Regions from separate parts of the Rhizobium sp. HT1-10 genome, predicted to be linked through region 2. Evidence: predicted binding sites of a transcription regulator. Region 2 holds the regulator's gene; each other region holds the start of a gene.

Region 1 (4,386 bases), on a different contig from region 2:
CAAGCCGCTGATCGAGGCGGCGGCCGGGCGGCAGGTGTTCCTGACCGACTGGCGCGCGCGCAACGAAACCTTCTTCTCGGCCCTGCAGGTCGAGCGCAACGTCATGTTCATGATCCTGACGATGATCGTGCTGGTCGCCGCGCTGAACATCATCTCCGGCTTGATCATGCTGGTAAAGGACAAGGGCAGCGACATCGCCATTCTTCGGACGATGGGCGCGACATCGGGCGCGATCATGCGGATCTTCTTCATGACCGGCGCGGCCATCGGCATTGTCGGCACATTCGGCGGCGTGGCGCTCGGTGTCCTCGTCTGCGTCAACATCGAGTCGATCCGCCAGTTTTTCTCCTGGGTGTCGGGCACCATTCTGTTCGACCCGCAGCTCTACTTCCTGAGCAAGCTGCCGGCAGAGATGAACCTGAGCGAGACGATCACCGTCATCGCCATGGCGCTCGGCCTGTCGTTCCTCGCCACGATCTTCCCCGCCTGGCGCGCCTCGCGGCTCGATCCGGTCCAGGCGCTGCGCTATGAATAAGGATGCCAGCATTTCCATGAAATCCCCCGTCGTGCTTCAGCTTACCGGCATCGATCGCCATTACGGCCAAGGCGAAACCGTGCTCTCGATCCTGAAGAACGCCGACTTCGCGCTTCGTCGCGGCGAGATCGTCGCGCTGGTGGCGCCATCGGGCACGGGCAAGTCCACTCTGCTGCACGTGGCAGGCCTGCTCGAGCAGCCGGACGGCGGCGATGTGAGCATCAACGGCAACCCCTGCAACAACCTTTCCGACGAGAAGCGGACAGCGATCCGCCGCAACGACATCGGTTTCGTCTACCAGTTCCATCATCTCCTGCCGGAATTCTCCGCCATCGAGAACATCATGATGCCGCAACTGATCGCCGGTCTCACGCAGAAGGAAGCCCGTGTCCGCGCGACCCAGCTGCTGGACTACATGCGCATCGGCCATCGCGGCGATCACCGACCGGCGGAACTCTCCGGTGGCGAACAGCAGCGCGTGGCCATCGCCCGCGCCGTCGCCAACGCGCCGCTTGTGCTATTGGCTGACGAGCCGACCGGAAACCTCGATCCAGGCACCGCTCACTACGTTTTCGACGCCCTGGAGGCGCTGGTCCGCCAGTCGGGTCTCGCCGCGATGATCGCCACCCACAACCACGATCTCGCTGCCCGAATGGACCGCCGCGTCACCATTTCAGATGGCAAGGTTGTCGAATTCTGATCAAGGCCGGTCAGGCGATGACAAGCCCGCCGCGATAGTCCAATTCATAAGCCACCGTCCCGCCGACCTCTATGTTTTCCTGGCCGCTGAAATGGCTCGATGTCCCGATATTCCGATCGGTATAGCGACCGAAGGCGTGATCGAATTCCAGTCCGCCAAGGAACCGTTTGTGGTCGATATACAGATGCATTAGCGCGGCCTTGATGACGCATCCCGCCTTCGAAGCGTCGATCAGCTGCGTGTCTGTTATGCGACCGAAATAATTCATCGCCCAGATCGGCTCGCCCATGAACCATATCACCTCCTGGCCAGCAAAATCGGTGCCGCCGAAATAACTGTCGAGATATCGCCATTCCCCACGCGCGTAGCCGATGTCATGTGACCCAGCCCGAGACGACGGCAGACTCATGCCGTTGGCCACATAGGTTTGTGACTTTGCCTCGACGATGAAGGCATTCAAACGCTCTTCGTCGACCATATGTTCTCCCCAGGAAGCATGTCCCTACGGTTGCATATCTTCGCGAGACAGTAAAGAACAAAATGAGAACAAAATTCACTGTAAGCTGTTTGTGCCGTGCGGCCCTTTCGCGATCTCTGGGACCTGCCTGAGTTTCACGGTCAGGGGAGTTAATCAGGGCTGATGCCGCAAGCCTTCATGCCGAACTCGTCGGTCCAGTCGCCAATCGCGACTGTCTTGACTTCCGCCTTCCGATCCTTGCCGCCGCTGCTGACCTTGCCGCTGAGGACGTTGTAGTCGCAGGTGCCGTTGTTGTCCGGGTCCAACGTGTCGTAATGGGTGTATGTGAAGCCAGCGACCACGAATGCGCCGTTGCGATAGGCGATGGTCAGTGTCTGTTCCCAACGGTCGCGGCCGATGCCGGAATTCTCCGAATGAACAGCGATCGATCCGCTCGGCAACGCGGCGATGGTTGGGTCCTGTCCGTAGAGACCATCGAGATTGCTGTTGCCGGCGACCTTTTGAGGCGCCGTCGCAGCCAGCCTCAGGAGGAGATGTTCCTTGTCGCGGAGGTAGATATAGATGCCGATATCCTCGGCCTCGTCCTTGGGTGCGACCAGCAGGGCGAGGTCCTGATTGCCGTCCTTGTTCCAGTCGCCAGTCGCGGCGCCGATGATGCGGTTCGGATCGATGTCGCCTGCCGCAGCGCTCGAAATTGCAGAAAGCGTGATGACCAGCGCCCAGGCTAAGCTCTTCATGATGTCCTCCTCTTGCTAACTCATAGCGTCGCATCGACGCCCGGTCCAGCGCGCATCATTGAGCCGCGATTGCTGTGAATTCAACGTCCAGAGATTCCCGTTGACTCCGGAATTAAAAGAGAACATATAAAGAACATAACAACACCGGAGAGGCCTAATGACCGATATTATTCGAGACGTCGCCGCTTTCACCTCCATCGTCATGTTTGTCGTCAGCCTGTCCATCATCGTCATGGCCATGTGATTTATCGGGTATGACCGCCGGCTGGCGGTCCTGCCGAGGGGAGTTGTTCTGGACTTTACCGACCGCAATGCCGACAATGGAGCCGATTCATTCGGGCATGCGGAAGGGCTTATCATGGCAGAGGCAAACGGCAGGGAAGGCGGTCCTATGGGACCTTCGCCGGAATTCGTGCACCTGCGGGTGCATTCGGCCTATTCCCTGCTCGAAGGCGCTCTGCCACTGAAAAAAATTCTGGCGAAGGCCGCCAGCGACAGCCAGCCTGCCATCGCCATCACCGATACCAACAATCTGTTCGTAGCCCTGGAGTTTTCGCAAAAGGCGATCGGCGAGGGACTGCAGCCGATCATTGGCTGTCAGGTCTCGATCGACATGGAGGATGCGGTCGAGGGTGAAAAGCGTGGTGGCCATCAAGGCCTCGCCAAGCTGCCGGCCATCGTGCTTCTGGCTGCGAGCGACGCGGGTTATGAGCGGATGGTCGATCTCGTCAGCCGCGCCTATCTCGGCGGCGACAACAGTCAGGCGGTGCACATCAAGGCTTCGTGGCTGGAAGAGCTCGGTACCGAGGGGCTGATCGCGCTCTCCGGCTCGGTTGGCGGGCCGGTGGATATGGAGATCAAGGAGGGCCATCCGCAGAAGGCCGTCGCCCGGCTGCTGCAGCTGAAGGCCCTTTTCGGCGACCGGCTCTATGTCGAACTGCAGCGCCACGGCACCTACGACCGCCGCCATGAGCAACGGATGATTGCGCTGGCCTACGAGCATGAACTGCCGCTGGTCGCCACCAACGAGGCCTTTTTCCCGACCCGCGACGACTACGACGCCCACGATGCGCTGATGGCCGTCGCCCACAATGCCATCGTTTCCGACGACAGCCGGTTTCGCCTGACGCCGGACCACTACCTGAAGAGCCGGGCCGAAATGGCCAAGCTGTTTGCCGACCTGCCGGAGGCGTTGTCGAACACGGTCGAGATCGCGGAGCGCTGCGCCTTTGTGCTGCAGACCCGCAAGCCGATCCTGCCGCGCTTCACCGGCGCCAGCGACGACCCGAAGGAGGCCGAACGAGCCGAGGCGCTCGAGTTGCGCGCCCAGGCCGTCGAGGGCCTCGACATGCGGCTCGCCACTCTCGGCATGGCGCCCGGCTATGAGGAACAGGTCTATCGCGACCGCTTGGAGTTCGAGCTGGGCGTCATCGAGCGCATGGGCTTTCCCGGCTACTTCCTGATTGTTGCCGACTTCATCAAATGGGCGAAGAACCACGACATCCCCGTCGGCCCCGGTCGTGGATCGGGCGCGGGCTCGCTGGTCGCCTATGCGCTGACCATCACCGACGTCGATCCCTTGCGCTTCTCGCTGCTATTCGAGCGCTTTCTCAACCCCGACCGTGTGTCGATGCCCGACTTCGACATCGACTTCTGCCAGGACCGCCGCGAAGAGGTCATTCGCTACGTTCAGAAAAAGTATGGCCGCGAGCAGGTGGCGCAGATCATCACCTTCGGTTCGCTGCAGGCCCGCGCCGCCCTGCGCGACGTCGGCCGCGTGCTGGAAATGCCCTATGGCCAGGTCGACAAGATCTCCAAGCTGGTGCCGAACAATCCGGCCAATCCGGTCACGCTCGCCCAGGCGATCAAGGACGAGCCCCGCTTCCAGGAAGAGGCCGACAAGGAGCCTGTCGTCGCCCGGCTGCTCGACATCGCC
Region 2 (4,386 bases):
TCGTCCTTTCCTTCAAGCCGGATCTTCATCCCCACATGCGGCACGCGGCCTATGCCGCAACCCTCGTGCTGGCCGGCATGCTGCTGGCGCAATGGGAGAGCTGGCGCGCTTCGACGATCATGCTGGATTCGCCTGTGACGACGACGGTGACCGGGCAGGTGCAGCGGCGTGAGGTGGATGATCAGGGCCGCTGGCGCTACACGCTCGATTTGCTGGCGACGGAGGGGCCGATCGTGGGCCGGCCGCCCGATCAGATATCCGTCCTGGTGCGCGGCCAGGATGTGCCATTCGACCTCGGGGACATCATCGAGGGCAGGGCGCGGCTCAGTCCGCCGGCCGGCCCGGCATTGCCAAGCCTCCATGATTTCGCCTTCACTGCCTATTTCGACGGCACAGGCGCCAACGGATTTTTCTATGGTCAGCCGCAGCGCCTGATGTCGGCGGAAGAAGATAGCAGCGAGCGGTCTGTGCTCGACCGCGCCGACCGTTGGCTGACCGCTCTCAGGGGGCGCATCGGCGATCGCATCCGCATGCTGCTGCCAGGCGATACCGGCGCCTTTGCAGCATCGCTGGTCAACGATCAGCGTCGCGCCATTTCGCCGGAGACGACGGAGGCGCTGCGGGTCTCGGGCCTCGCCCACATCATCGCCATTTCGGGGCTGAACATGGCGCTGTCAGCCGGTATCTTCTATGTCGGGCTGCGGCATGGGCTGAGCCTCTTCCCCCGCCTGGCGCAGGCCTGGCCGACCAAGAAGATCGCCGCCATCGGCGCACTGGCAACGGTGACCGCCTACTACTTCATTTCGGGTTTCGGCGTCTCGGCCGAGCGCGCCTTCATCATGATGGCGATCATGCTGGTCGCTGTGCTGTTCGACCGGCCGTCCTTTAGCCTGCGCAACGTCGCGCTATCGGCGATCGCCATCCTCATTCTCTCGCCCTCCCAGATCCTCGGCCCGAGCTTTCAGATGTCCTATGCGGCCACGATTGCGCTTGTCTCCGGCTATTCACTCTGGAAGCGGCGGCCGGCCCGCGAGCGCCGCTTCGCCGCGTTCCGGCCGCCCATGCCGGTGCGCTTCATCGGCCGCTTCTTTGCCGGCATCGCCACGACGTCCTTCATCGGCGGTGCTTCGACCGCCATCTTCTCGATCGAACATTTTCATCGCTTGGCGACCTATGGCTTGGTCGCCAATCTTGCGGCCATGCCGATTGTCTCGTTCCTCGTCATGCCCGTCGGCATGATCGCGATGCTACTGATGCCCTTCGGCTTCGATGGAATCTTCTGGGTTGTCACCGGATGGGGACTTGATCTCGTCATGGACATCGCCCGTACCGTCGCCAGCTGGGGCGGAAATGTGCCATTTGCGCGACTGCCGTTCTGGCTGTTTCCGACCATCATTGTCGGCTTCCTGCTGATGACCCTGCTGCGCACCGCGCTGCGCCACGCCGGAGCGGTGTTGATAGCAGCCTCGGTCCTTGCTGCAGCTGTCATGCCGCCGAAGCCAATGTCCGAACTCTTGATTTCGGAAGATGGCGAACTGGTTGCATTGCTGCAGGACGGGCGTTTGGAGCCGAACCGCGAGCGTCCGCCTGACTTCATCTACCAGCAATGGCTGAAGGCGCTGCCGATCTCAGGAGAAACACCGCCGAAGATGCTGGCGCCGGATCAATCGACCCCCGCCCGTGCGCCGCGCGGAAGCCCGCGGACACGCCTCGACGGCCAACAGCAAAAGATCCTGCGGACGGCCATGGAAACCGCACTGGAGAGTGTGGCGGACGGCGGCTTTGCCTGTCACGCAAGGGATTGGTGTGTCGCCATGCTCGCCAACGGGCAGATCGTCTCGACAATTTCCGATGCCGCCTATCTCGGGCCGGCCTGCGATACCGCCGATATCGTCGTCACCCCCATAAAACTGCGGACCCAAAGCTGCCGCTCCGGCGGGACGCTCTATACCGGCGCGTCCCTGCGCAAATCGGGATCGGTCGAAATCGACCTTGCGCCCGACAGGCCACGCGTCCTGCCTGCATTCACCAGCTTAAACCGTCCATGGGAGCGCCATCGCGCCTATGACTGGCGCAAGGCGTCCTACTCGGATGCTTCGGCAACGTCACCGGTCAGTGATAGCGGCGAATAAGCCCCACCAGCCGGCCCTGGATCTTGACCCGGTCAGGTCCGAAGATGCGCGTCTCATAGGCCGGATTGGCCGCCTCGAGCGCAATCGATGCGCCCTTGCGGCGAAACCGCTTCAGCGTCGCTTCCTCGTCGTCGACCAGGGCAACGATGATGTCGCCTGGGCTTGCGGTGCTGGCATTGCGGATGATGACCGTATCGCCATCGAAGATGCCGGCTTCGATCATCGAATCGCCGCGCACTTCGAGCGCATAGTGCTCACCGGCGCCGACCATGTCAGACGGCACCATGATGTCATGGGTGTTGTTCTGGATGGCGGCAATCGGCACACCGGCCGCGATCCGCCCCATCACCGGCAGCGATACCGATCCGCTGCGATCCTCGGCCACCGGCTTTGGCGGCGTCGATGCAGGCTGTGTCTTGCCAAGGCTGCCCTCGATGACGCTCGGCGAGAAGCCGCGTCGCGGCTGCAGGCTGGCATTGTAGGCATCGGGTAGTTTGATGACCTCGATCGCCCTTGCCCTGTTCGGCAGGCGGCGTATGAAGCCGCGCTCTTCCAGTGCCGTGATCAGTCGGTGGATGCCGGACTTGGAGGCGAGGTCGAGCGCATCCTTCATCTCGTCGAAGGAGGGAGGGACACCGGATTCCTTCATTCGTTCATGAATGAAGAGAAGCAGTTCCTGTTGCTTGCGCGTCAACATTGATTTTCGAGCTCCAAGTGCGAAACAAAGCCAGAACAGACACTATATGTTCCATATGTGTTCCGCAAGGGACTAAATTTCGGTGAAGAGGTTGGAAATCGCATCATTTTGCCCGATCATCGGGCAGTCGGCTGCGAAGTCTTGCCGCCAGGGGGACATGCCTATGACAGCTGCCTATCCGATCGATCATCTGGTGCTACCGACCTGCGACCTCGCATCGGTGCGGGAGCGTCTCGGAAAGCTGGGGTTCACGGTCGCCGCAGAGGCCCGTCACCCCTTCGGCACCGAAAATGCCTGCGTTTTCTTTGCCGACAAGACCTATCTCGAGCCGCTTGCGGTCGCCAGTCTCTCGGAATGCGAAGATACGGCCGTTGATGGCAATGTGTTCACGGCCCGGGACCAGGCTTTCCGCTTCCGGGTTGGAGATGACGGCTTCTCGGCGATGGTATTCGGGACCGAGGATGCAGAGGCCGACGACAACCGCTTTCGGGCAATGGCGCTGTCGGCCGGCCAGATGCTGGAATTCAGCCGGCCGATGCGGATGCCCGATGGGAGCGAATCGGTGGCCGGCTTTCGTCTTGCCTTCGCCGCCGATCTGCGCGCGCCCGACTTCTTCGCCTTTACCTGTCAGCGCATCAATCCCTTGCCGTCTGACCGCGCGGTCCTGGAGCAGCATGCCAACGGGGTCGTCGGCATCTCTCGCGTGGTGCTGTCGGCGCGCGATCCGTCGGCATTTTCGGACTTTGTCAGCGAAGTGGCGCGGGGCGCCGCATTGCCTCCGCATTCCTTCGGCACCACTGTCGAGGCGGCGAACGGGCGGATCGACATCTTGAACGAGGAGGGTATGCAGGCCTTTTACGAGACGGGTACGGGAGGCGCCGACGCGGGCCTTTTCGGACGAGCGATCGTCTTTGCGGTGCTTGATCTTTCCGTGACAGAGGCGCATTTGGCTGCTAACGGCGTGACCTACACGCGCAAGAGCAACACTATCTTGGTGAAGTCGGCTCCCGGGCAGGGGGCATTGTTCGCCTTCGAGGAGACAGCATGAGCCATCCGACAAATTCAGACGTGGTCGCCGGCGAAGGTCCCGGCAAGGTCGTCTTTTCCAACAGCAAGCGCCTGTCGCTGATCGCCGGTCCCTGCCAGATGGAGAGCCGCGACCATGCCTTCACGATGGCCGGTAAGCTCAAGGAGCTGTGTGCTTCGCTCGGCATCGGTCTCGTCTACAAGTCGTCCTTCGACAAGGCCAACCGTACGTCGCTCTCCGCCCAGCGCGGCCTGGGACTGGAGGCGGCGCTCGAGATCTTCGCCGACCTGAAGAAAGAATATGGCTTTCCTGTTCTCACCGACATCCATACGGAAGAGCAGTGCGCCATCGTTGCCAAGACCGTGGATGTCCTGCAGATCCCGGCCTTCCTGTCGCGCCAGACCGATCTTCTTGTTGCCGCCGCCAAGACCGGCAGGATCATCAATGTCAAGAAGGGCCAGTTCCTTGCGCCCTGGGACATGAAGAACGTGCTCGCCAAGCTCAACGACAGCGGCAACCCGAACATCCTG
Region 3 (4,386 bases), on a different contig from region 2:
TCCGACCGAGCCTTGCCCATAGGCAGGCGTCGCAAGAGTTCCAACCATGATTGCAGCGACTGTCAGTTTAATAACGCCCACCTCTTCAAACACGGCTTATGTGTCAAACGTGGCAATAAGTGGCATGGCCGCTTAGGGCCGAGAGCGGCCAAAAGATAGATGCCCCACAAAAACCTCCCGCCCTCACACCCTCTCCACAAACCCATCCAAAACCCGCTTCTGCCCAGCCCGGTCGAATTCAATCGTCAGCTTGTTGCCCTCGATAGCCGAAATATTGCCGTTGCCGAACTTGATGTGGAAGATGCGTTCGCCGATGGCAAAGCGCGAGGGCGTGTCCGTCGTCGATTTCGCCACCAGTTCGCCGTCGATGGTCCGGGCCTTCGGGCCGCTTTCGCCGTAGCCGATGCGCTCGACTGCGTGGCCGGAGCGGGAGCCCCAGTTGTCGCGCGTCGCATCCGTCTTGTTGGCCTGGGCGCGCTTCCAGCCGGGCGTGGAATAGCTGTTGGAGAAGGGCTCGGCCTTGTCGAAGCGGGACTGGCCGTAGCCACTTCTGCCGTAGCCGCCATAGGATTGCTCGGTCTCGGCAACGGACACGTGGTCGTTCGGTAGCTCGTCGAGGAAGCGCGAGGGCAGGGTGGATTGCCAGAGGCCGTGGATGCGGCGGTTCGAGACGAACCAGATGTGGCAGAGGCGCTTTGCCCGGGTCAGGCCGACATAGGCAAGCCGGCGCTCTTCCTCGAGGCCGGCGCGGCCTGTTTCGTCGAGGGAGCGCTGGTGCGGGAACAGGCCTTCTTCCCAGCCGGGCAGGAAGACGGTCTTGAATTCCAGACCCTTGGCGGAATGCAGCGTCATGATCGACACCGCGTCGAGGTTCTCGTTGGTTTCGGCATCCATGACCAGCGAGACATGCTCGAGAAAGCCGCGCATGCTCTCGAAACTGTCCATCGAGCGGATCAGTTCCTTCAGGTTGTCGAGGCGGCCCGGCGCTTCCGCCGACTTGTCGTTCTTCCACATGTCGGTATAGCCGGATTCCTCGAGAATCTGCTCGGCGAGTTCCGTGTGGGGCGTGTTTTCCAGCCGCTCCTGCCAGCGGCGGAACGACATCACCACGTCGTAGAGCGCCTTGCGCGGCTTCGGCTTCATCTCGTCGGTCTCAACGATGTCGCCGGCTGCTGCCAGCATCGGAATGTTGCGGGCGCGGGCGTAGTCGTGCAGGGCGCGCACCGTGGTGTCGCCGAGGCCGCGCTTGGGTGTATTGACGATGCGCTCGAAGGCGAGGTCGTCGGCCGGCTGGCAGACGAGGCGGAAATAGGCCATGGCATCGCGGATTTCCATGCGCTCGTAGAAGCGCGGGCCGCCGATGACGCGGTAGTTGAGGCCGAGGGTGACGAAGCGGTCTTCGAACTCGCGCATCTGGAACGAGGCACGCACGAGGATCGCCATGTCGTTCAGCGCATGGCCGCCGCGCTGCAGTTGCTCGATTTCTTCGCCGAGCGCGCGGGCTTCCTCTTCCGAATCCCAGGCGGCGTGGACCTGCACCTTGGCATCGTCCGGGTCTCTGCGCTCGGTGAACAGGGTCTTGCCGAGCCGGCCCTCGTTGTGGGAAATCAGGTGGGCGGCGGCGCCGAGGATGTGTTCGGTCGAGCGGTAGTTGCGCTCCAGCTTGATCACCTTGGCGCCCGGAAAATCCTTCTCGAAGCGCAGGATGTTGTCGACCTCGGCGCCGCGCCAGCCATAGATCGACTGGTCGTCGTCGCCGACGCAGCAGACATTCTGCATTTCGCCCTTCGGCCGCTGGGCCAAGAGCCGCAGCCACATGTACTGGGCGGTGTTGGTGTCCTGATATTCGTCGACGAGGATATAGCGGAAGCGCTGGTGATACTCCTTCAGCACATCCGGGTTCTTGCGGAACATGGTGATCGGATGCAGCAGCAGGTCGCCAAAATCGCAGGCATTCAGCGTCTTCAGCCGGGCCTGGTAGGCGGCATAGAGCTCGCGGCCTTTTCCATTTGCGAAAGCGCGGGCGTCGCCCTCGGCGATATCGGGCGGCGTCAGCCCCTTGTTCTTCCAGCCGTCGATCATGCCGGCGAACTGTTTTGCCGGCCAGCGCTTGTCGTCCAGGCCTTCGGCCTGGATCAGCTGCTTGATGAGCCGCACGACATCGTCGGTATCGAGGATGGAGAAATCCGAGGTGAGGCCGACCAGCTCTGCGTGGCGGCGGAGCAGCTTGACGCCGATGGAATGGAAGGTGCCGAGCCAGGGCATGCCTTCGACAGCGCCGCCGACCAGCAGCGCCACGCGCTCCTTCATCTCGCGGGCCGCCTTGTTGGTGAAGGTCACCGACAGGATCTGGCTGGGGAAGGCGCGGTTGGTCGACAGGATATGGGCGATGCGGGTGGTGAGCACGCGGGTCTTGCCGGTGCCGGCGCCGGCCAGCACCAGCAGAGGCCCCTCGAGCGTCTCGACGGCTTCGGTCTGCTCGGGGTTCAGGCCGGCGAGATAATCCGGCGTGCGACCGACATCGCGCGCGGCCATGGCGCGGGCGGCGATACCGCCGGTAGCCTGCGGGCGCGGCGCGGCTGGCTCCGGTCGCCGCGTCTCGGCGTGGTCGGGCTCTTCGTCGAAGAAGGGAATGTCGTCATGTCCTATCGTCATGTCGCGTAATGTAGTGATTCGGAATCGAAAGGCCAGAAAAGATGTTCTGCTTTCATTCCTGCGGTTTGCGGGGACGCTTGCGCCGGCTGCTCGGCCCGGCGGATGATGCTGTCTTGCGGAGGTTGTCGGCGCGGATGGGCGCTCTAGCCTCTGACCTGAGCTCGTCCGGCCCGGTGGAAAGCGGCTGCTCACGCGCGGCTGCGGAGCAGGCATAAGAATTTCGCGCCCTAGGGCGAAATTTGCCGCAGACAAGAGCGCCTGCCATTTATTTCATGATAATGCCGTATTCCTTGATACACGTCTCGTCATCGAACCAGAGGCCTCCCGTCCATGATCAAAAAATTCGTCCTTCTCGCCGTTTCGGCTGCTTTCCTCAACGCCTGCACGACCACCGATCCTTATACGGGCGAGCAGAAGGTTTCGAATACGGCCGGTGGCGCGGCGATCGGCGCTGGTCTCGGCGCGATTGCGGGTCTGGCTGTCGGCGGCTCGCCGGTCGGCCGGCGCAATGCGGCCCTGATTGGTGCCGGCATCGGTGCGCTCGCCGGCGGCTCGATCGGCAACTACATGGACCAGCAGGAATCGGAGCTGCGCCAGCAGTTGCAGGGCACCGGCGTATCGGTCACCCGCACCGGCGACCGGATCATCCTCAACATGCCGTCGGCCATCACCTTCGATACCGACCAGTATTTCGTCAAGCCCGAGTTCGACCAGACGCTGAATTCCGTGGCGATCGTGCTGCGCAAGTTCAACAAGACGCTGATCGACGTCAACGGCCACACGGATTCGACCGGCAGCATGCAGCATAACCAGGAGCTCTCCGAGCGCCGCGCCGATTCGGTGGCCGGCTATCTCGGCACCCAGGGCATCGATCCCCGCCGCGTCTCCGCCGTCGGCTTCGGCCCGACCCAGCCTGTCGCCAGCAATGCGTCCGAAGCCGGTCGCGCCCAGAACCGCCGCGTCGAAATCCAGATCGCGCCGATCACCCAGAACGGCTGATCGGACGCGCGGGCCGGGTCATAACGCTCGGGCCTTGCTGCCCACCTTTGAGAACGCTGAGCAGTACCGCATGATCGATCTTGCGGTACTGCAGTAAGCGCTGTCTTCTTCCCACATCGAAGTAGTGCGAAGGACCGTTCCTAAAAAACTACCGCTTTGACATTGATTGCAGGAGCGCGCGAGAAGCGGTCATTTGCTTTTTCGGATTGCTCAGAGATAATCGATAATGGCGCCCGAAGCCGTGGTGACTACCGAAGCGTCAATCACGCGTCCCTCTGTTGTAAGAGAAACCCTGACAAGATAGGCATCAAGCCAAAGCAAAGAAGACAACCTATCCGCCATCACCGACGCTATCGATCGGCGGTCGCCTGTAGATGGAGCGACACCGCGAACAAAAGGGTATACTTTGCAGCAGGCCGGATGTTCGTACCTCAGTTGGCCTGGACTGGTTTGCAGCTTATTCATCATTACTACCGCCCGAACACCTGCATCCAGGGAGACGCCCATCTTATGCGTTTGGAACAGATTTTCTCTGTCGTAGGCGCTATCGACAGCGAATAGCGCAACGACCGCAACTACAGACGAGGAAATGGGCGAAATCAACTTCGGGATGATCGTCATGCGTTGTCCCATCGAAATGATTCTACCTTGCCAGCCTATCCCCGATGTCCGCAATGGCCGGAAGCAGACTTCAGCCGTTTGTTCGCCCCGAATAATTCCACGGCATCAGAT
Region 4 (4,386 bases), on a different contig from region 2:
TGTCGTTCGGGAGAATGACCGCCGGCGTGTCGGGATTGATTTTGGAGAACACCGCCTTCGCGGGCGGCTGAGTAAAGGCTAAGCCATCGCCTTCCGGGGCGTAGAATGGCTCAAGGAAATGATAGCCGTACCCGAGCTGAGCGATCTCCAGGTGACCATGCCGGCTGTGGAACATGCCGGTGTGACGCTCTTTCAGATAGGCCTGGCGGAGGGCGGCCGTGTGGGAATCGCCGACAATCAACAGCATCTTACAATCCCTGGGTCAGCAACAGTTCTTCGCAGACCACATCCATCGCTGCGACAACCGGTATCCGCGCAGTTGCCTGCTCGTTCGCGGATCGCTGTTCTGTCGGTGGGTGCGAGGCAAAGAAATGCGACATCACATAATCCACGCCCGCGGGATGGACCGACCGCATGTTCGGCTCGAAGAACATACCGCGCATCGATGGCCCGGTTATCAGTTCGTAGGAGGGAAAGTAGTCGACAAAATCAATTTCCTGCGAAAGGTGACCGGCAACCGCCCGCAGCACGGACTTGGAGTAAGATGTGGCCGAGAGCACGTGCTGATCCGATTTCGTTGCCGTCAGCGGCACCGGCGAAACGGTGAGCAGGAAGCGCATAGCCGGATTTACAGCGCGGACTTTGCCCATGAAAGCCACGAGATCCTCGAATATCTCGAAGTAGGAGAAGTTCTTGAATTCGTATTGGCTCTCGTCGAAGCTGCCGGCAACGGTTCCCGGGCAGAGCGGAAAAACGGCGCCATCGGCCTTTGAAACCCAGGCTTCGGTCAATCCGAGCGTAAAGATGAACACATCGGATTGGAGAAAAACCGTCTTCACCGCCTCAAGATGGCTGCGCCGACTGTTTTCGAGGTCCTCGACGCTGACGAAGGGCTCTGGCTCCAGGGCTGGGCGGAACGGATCAGAAACCCCCAAACCATTTTTCCAGGCGGGCTCTCTCGGGACAAACGAGCCAAAGGCACGCTCGAAGGTCTGGAGCATCTGCCGGACAGTGTAAATATTGCAATATCGCGCGGAGTAGACGCCGTAGTTGAACGATCTCGCCAGATCGACGGGAAAGAGCGGCGGGGCCGGCTCGTAGTCGCAGAAATTGAAGCCACTTTCTCGCAGCTTGCGGGCTATGTGCTGGGCAAAGCAACTGCCGGCGGTCACTATACGATCTTCGGCGGTGATCGGGAATTTGCTGCGGTAGATATCCTCGAGAGAATAGGGGCTCTTTTCAGCAACCGCCTTGCGCCATACCGAGCGGTCGCTCAGCCGCCGATAGGGGTGATCGCCGTAGTCTGTCTCGATAGCCATCCACTGTCCCTTGAAGATTGTCTACCGACAGTGCGGGAGCGGCCTTGTGGCAAGCTTGTGCGTCTCGCCATAACCCTTGCTATCTCTCCCGCTTGCCGCTGCCGAAGGTGTAGCCGGTTTCCACCGAGGCATTGCCGAATTTGGCGCGCAGCTTGTCCATGGCCGCTTCGGCGGCGGCTCTGCGGGCAGCGGGCTCGTCGACGAGATCTGGCGGATCGGCCCGCTCGGCGTCGCAGAGGTCCGTCACGCCGATGCCGAGCAGGCGAAACTTCGTGCCGTCCGCCTCGCTCTCGAGCAGCCGCAGCCCGGTGCGAAATATCCGATCGGCCAACTGCGTCGGATCCTCTAGCTTGCGATTTCGCGTACGGCCCTTGAAATCGGCGGTCTTCAATTTGAGGACCACGGTGCGCCCGGCAATCTCGCCCTTCTTCAGTCGCCTCGAGACCTTTTCCGAAAGATTGCGCAGGATCGGCACAAGATCGTCGTAGCGCGATATGTCATCGAAAAAGGTCGTTTCCGCCGAAACGCTCTTGGCCGGATCGTTGAGATGCACGTCCCGATCGTCGATCCCGCGCGACAGCCGGAACAGGCGCTGTCCCATAACGCCGTAACGGCGCATCAGGGCGCCTTCGTCCATTGTCTGCAACTGCCCGATGATGCGGATGCCGTCGCCCTCCAGCGTGGCGGCAAAGGCCTTGCCGACGCCCCAGATGGTCGTAACCGGACGCGGCGCCAGGAACGAAACGGCCTCCTGCCGGCCGATCACCGAAAAGCCGCGTGGCTTGTTGAGGTCGGAGGCGACCTTGGCGAGGAACTTGCAATAGGAAAGCCCGACCGAGACACTGATGCCGATCTCCGCCTGCACCCGTCGCGCAAACTTCGCCAGGGTGCGGGCCGGCAGGTCCTGATGCAGCCGTTCGGTGCCGGCCAGCTCTAGGAATGCCTCGTCGATCGACAGCGGCTGCACCAGCGGCGTCAGCTCCTCCATCATCGCCCTGACCTCACGGCCGACGCGCGCATATTTCTCCATGTTCGGGGGTATGACGATCGCCTGCGGACAAGCCTCCAGCGCCTTGAACATCGGCATGGCCGAGCGGACACCGTGGATGCGGGCGATATAGCAGCAAGTGGAGACGACGCCGCGTTTTCCGCCGCCGATGATCACCGGCTTGTCGGCAAGTTCCGGATTGTCGCGCTTTTCCACCGAGGCGTAGAAGGCATCGCAGTCGATATGGGCAAGGGTCAGCTCGTTCAATTCGCGGTGGTAAATGAGCCGTGGGCTGCCGCAGGCACGGCATCGCCTCGCGACAGCTGGCTGTTCGCTCAGGCAGTCGCGGCAGAAGCCGGGCATGGTTTCAAGGGCGTTGGTCATGGCGTGAACAAATGTTGAACATTGCCACTCTATGCATTATGCTAGCGCCACTCAAGGATGAAAAATGGCGGCGGAGGCAAAGCGTGTATGAATGCCGAGACGATCTGCCATCACGCGCCGATATGATCCCGGATCAGCCTCTCGGTAACATCCCAATTCTCCGCGCTGACGATACCTTCCGAAGGGACCGGCAGGAAGGGGCGGAAGTCGGCGTTGGCCATGAGGTTGATCAGCAGGCAGTCTGGCACGGCCGCGCCGACCGAAAGCAGGTTTCGCTCGATATCGTCTATGAACACCACGGGTTGATCTCGCTCGCCGTGCAGCCGGGCGAGCACCGGACCTTTCGGCTGCTCCGTGGCGATCATGGGGAAGTGCAGGCCGAAGCCGTCGAGCAGCGCCCGGCGGACCGGCCGGTGCCGAGGCGGCATGGCGGTAAGAAAAACGATATCCGCATCTTCCGCGAGCGAGGTCAGCGTTTCGATGACCCGCTCCGCGGGCGTCTGCCACTGATCCTGAACGCCGAAGAAGGCCTCGAGAAAGGCAGAAACCGTAGCGTCGTCGGGCTGTTCGCCATCCCGGGTGGAGACGATGTTGCCGTGCAGGCGGAAAGAGCGCGGCAGCAGGTCGTGGTCGTTGGCGCGCAGGTAGCGGGTGAAGGGTGTCAGGAACTCCAGCACCACCTCGTCGACATCGCAGACGACAAGCGGCCTGTCCCGAAGCGGAACGTCTTCTATATCCGTTGTCTCGTCCAAGATCAGTATTCTCCAGAGCCAAGGCTGGCCCCTGAAAAGTGGGCGGAGGCAGCCATGACCGCCTCGGGCGCCGTGCCGCTTGCCTCGCAGAATGCCATCAGTGATGGTTCGTGGTTCATCAAGAAATCGAGCAGACCGCCGAGAAAGCTTGGCTCGTTGACGGCATTGCGTAGCTGGGAAGGCTCCATGCCGGTGATCGCGAGGAACCGGCCGAACATGTCAGGCTCGCTTGCCAGCCAGCCAAGGACAGCAATGGCGATTTCCTGCGGATCGGCGTCCTTGCCTTTCGGCTTCTTGAAGTTGCTTTGCATTTCGCGGGGCAAATTACCTATTTCTCAACCAAATGCCGATAGCGTCGCGCTCATGGATTTATCGAATCGGCTTCCGCGCGACCTTATATTTTCGCCAACTGGATTCAAGGCCGCTCGAGGGGACACAGTATTATGCCCAAACAAGTGATGATTGTCGAAGACAATGAGCTTAACATGAAGCTCTTTCGGGATCTCATCGAGGCGTGCGGCTATACTACGATCCAGACCCGCAACGGCATGGAGGCACTTGAGCTTGCCCGAAAGCACCGGCCGGACCTGATCCTGATGGACATTCAGCTGCCTGAGGTCTCCGGCCTGGAGGTGACGAAATGGCTGAAGGAGGATGATGAGTTGCATGTCATTCCCGTCATTGCGGTCACCGCATTTGCGATGAAGGGCGACGAGGAGCGCATTCGCCAGGGCGGTTGCGAGGCTTATGTCTCCAAGCCGATCTCCGTTCCCAAGTTTATCGAAACGATCAAAACTTATCTGGGCGACGCCTGAGCGTCGGAAAAACCATATGACCGCGCGAATCCTGGTTGTTGACGATATTCCGGCGAATGTGAAACTGCTCGAAGCCCGGCTTCTGGCGGAGTATTTCGACGTGCTGACGGCCGACAATGGCGCGGACG

What was found. The regulator LexA, encoded in region 2, represses DNA repair genes until DNA is damaged. The targets are predictions, from matches to a motif close to TGTTCNNNNTGTGTTCNG.
Region 1: dnaE (DNA polymerase III subunit alpha) is a predicted target of LexA. The motif match lies at 2,569-2,586, and genes of this name have one in related genera.
Region 3: VH564_RS10785 (ATP-dependent helicase) is a predicted target of LexA. The motif match lies at 2,698-2,715, and genes of this name have one in related genera.
Region 4: VH564_RS04370 (DNA polymerase IV) is a predicted target of LexA. The motif match lies at 2,695-2,712, and genes of this name have one in related genera.

What each region holds. Positions count from the first base shown of each region.
Region 1 is NZ_JBCEBQ010000001.1:863,693-868,078, forward strand. It holds gene VH564_RS04325 (lipoprotein-releasing ABC transporter permease subunit) at 1-535, shown strand, start outside; gene VH564_RS04330 (ABC transporter ATP-binding protein) at 552-1,235, shown strand; gene VH564_RS04335 (DUF5680 domain-containing protein) at 1,246-1,713, opposite strand; gene VH564_RS04340 (hypothetical protein) at 1,863-2,450, opposite strand; gene dnaE (DNA polymerase III subunit alpha) at 2,809-4,386, shown strand, end outside.
Region 2 is NZ_JBCEBQ010000008.1:164,720-169,105, reverse strand. It holds gene VH564_RS19525 (ComEC/Rec2 family competence protein) at 1-2,132, shown strand, start outside; gene lexA (transcriptional repressor LexA) at 2,113-2,829, opposite strand; gene VH564_RS19515 (VOC family protein) at 2,993-3,877, shown strand; gene kdsA (3-deoxy-8-phosphooctulonate synthase) at 3,874-4,386, shown strand, end outside.
Region 3 is NZ_JBCEBQ010000003.1:455,691-460,076, forward strand. It holds gene VH564_RS10780 (hypothetical protein) at 1-93, opposite strand, end outside; gene VH564_RS10785 (ATP-dependent helicase) at 184-2,655, opposite strand; gene VH564_RS10790 (OmpA family protein) at 2,986-3,654, shown strand; gene VH564_RS10795 (hypothetical protein) at 3,865-4,275, opposite strand; partial or broken gene VH564_RS10800 (IS66 family transposase) at 4,346-4,386, opposite strand, start outside.
Region 4 is NZ_JBCEBQ010000001.1:872,719-877,104, forward strand. It holds gene VH564_RS04360 (hypothetical protein) at 1-247, opposite strand, end outside; gene VH564_RS04365 (GSCFA domain-containing protein) at 249-1,319, opposite strand; gene VH564_RS04370 (DNA polymerase IV) at 1,399-2,691, opposite strand; gene VH564_RS04375 (hypothetical protein) at 2,802-3,443, opposite strand; gene VH564_RS04380 (DUF3572 domain-containing protein) at 3,446-3,754, opposite strand; gene VH564_RS04385 (response regulator) at 3,887-4,258, shown strand; gene VH564_RS04390 (PleD family two-component system response regulator) at 4,275-4,386, shown strand, end outside.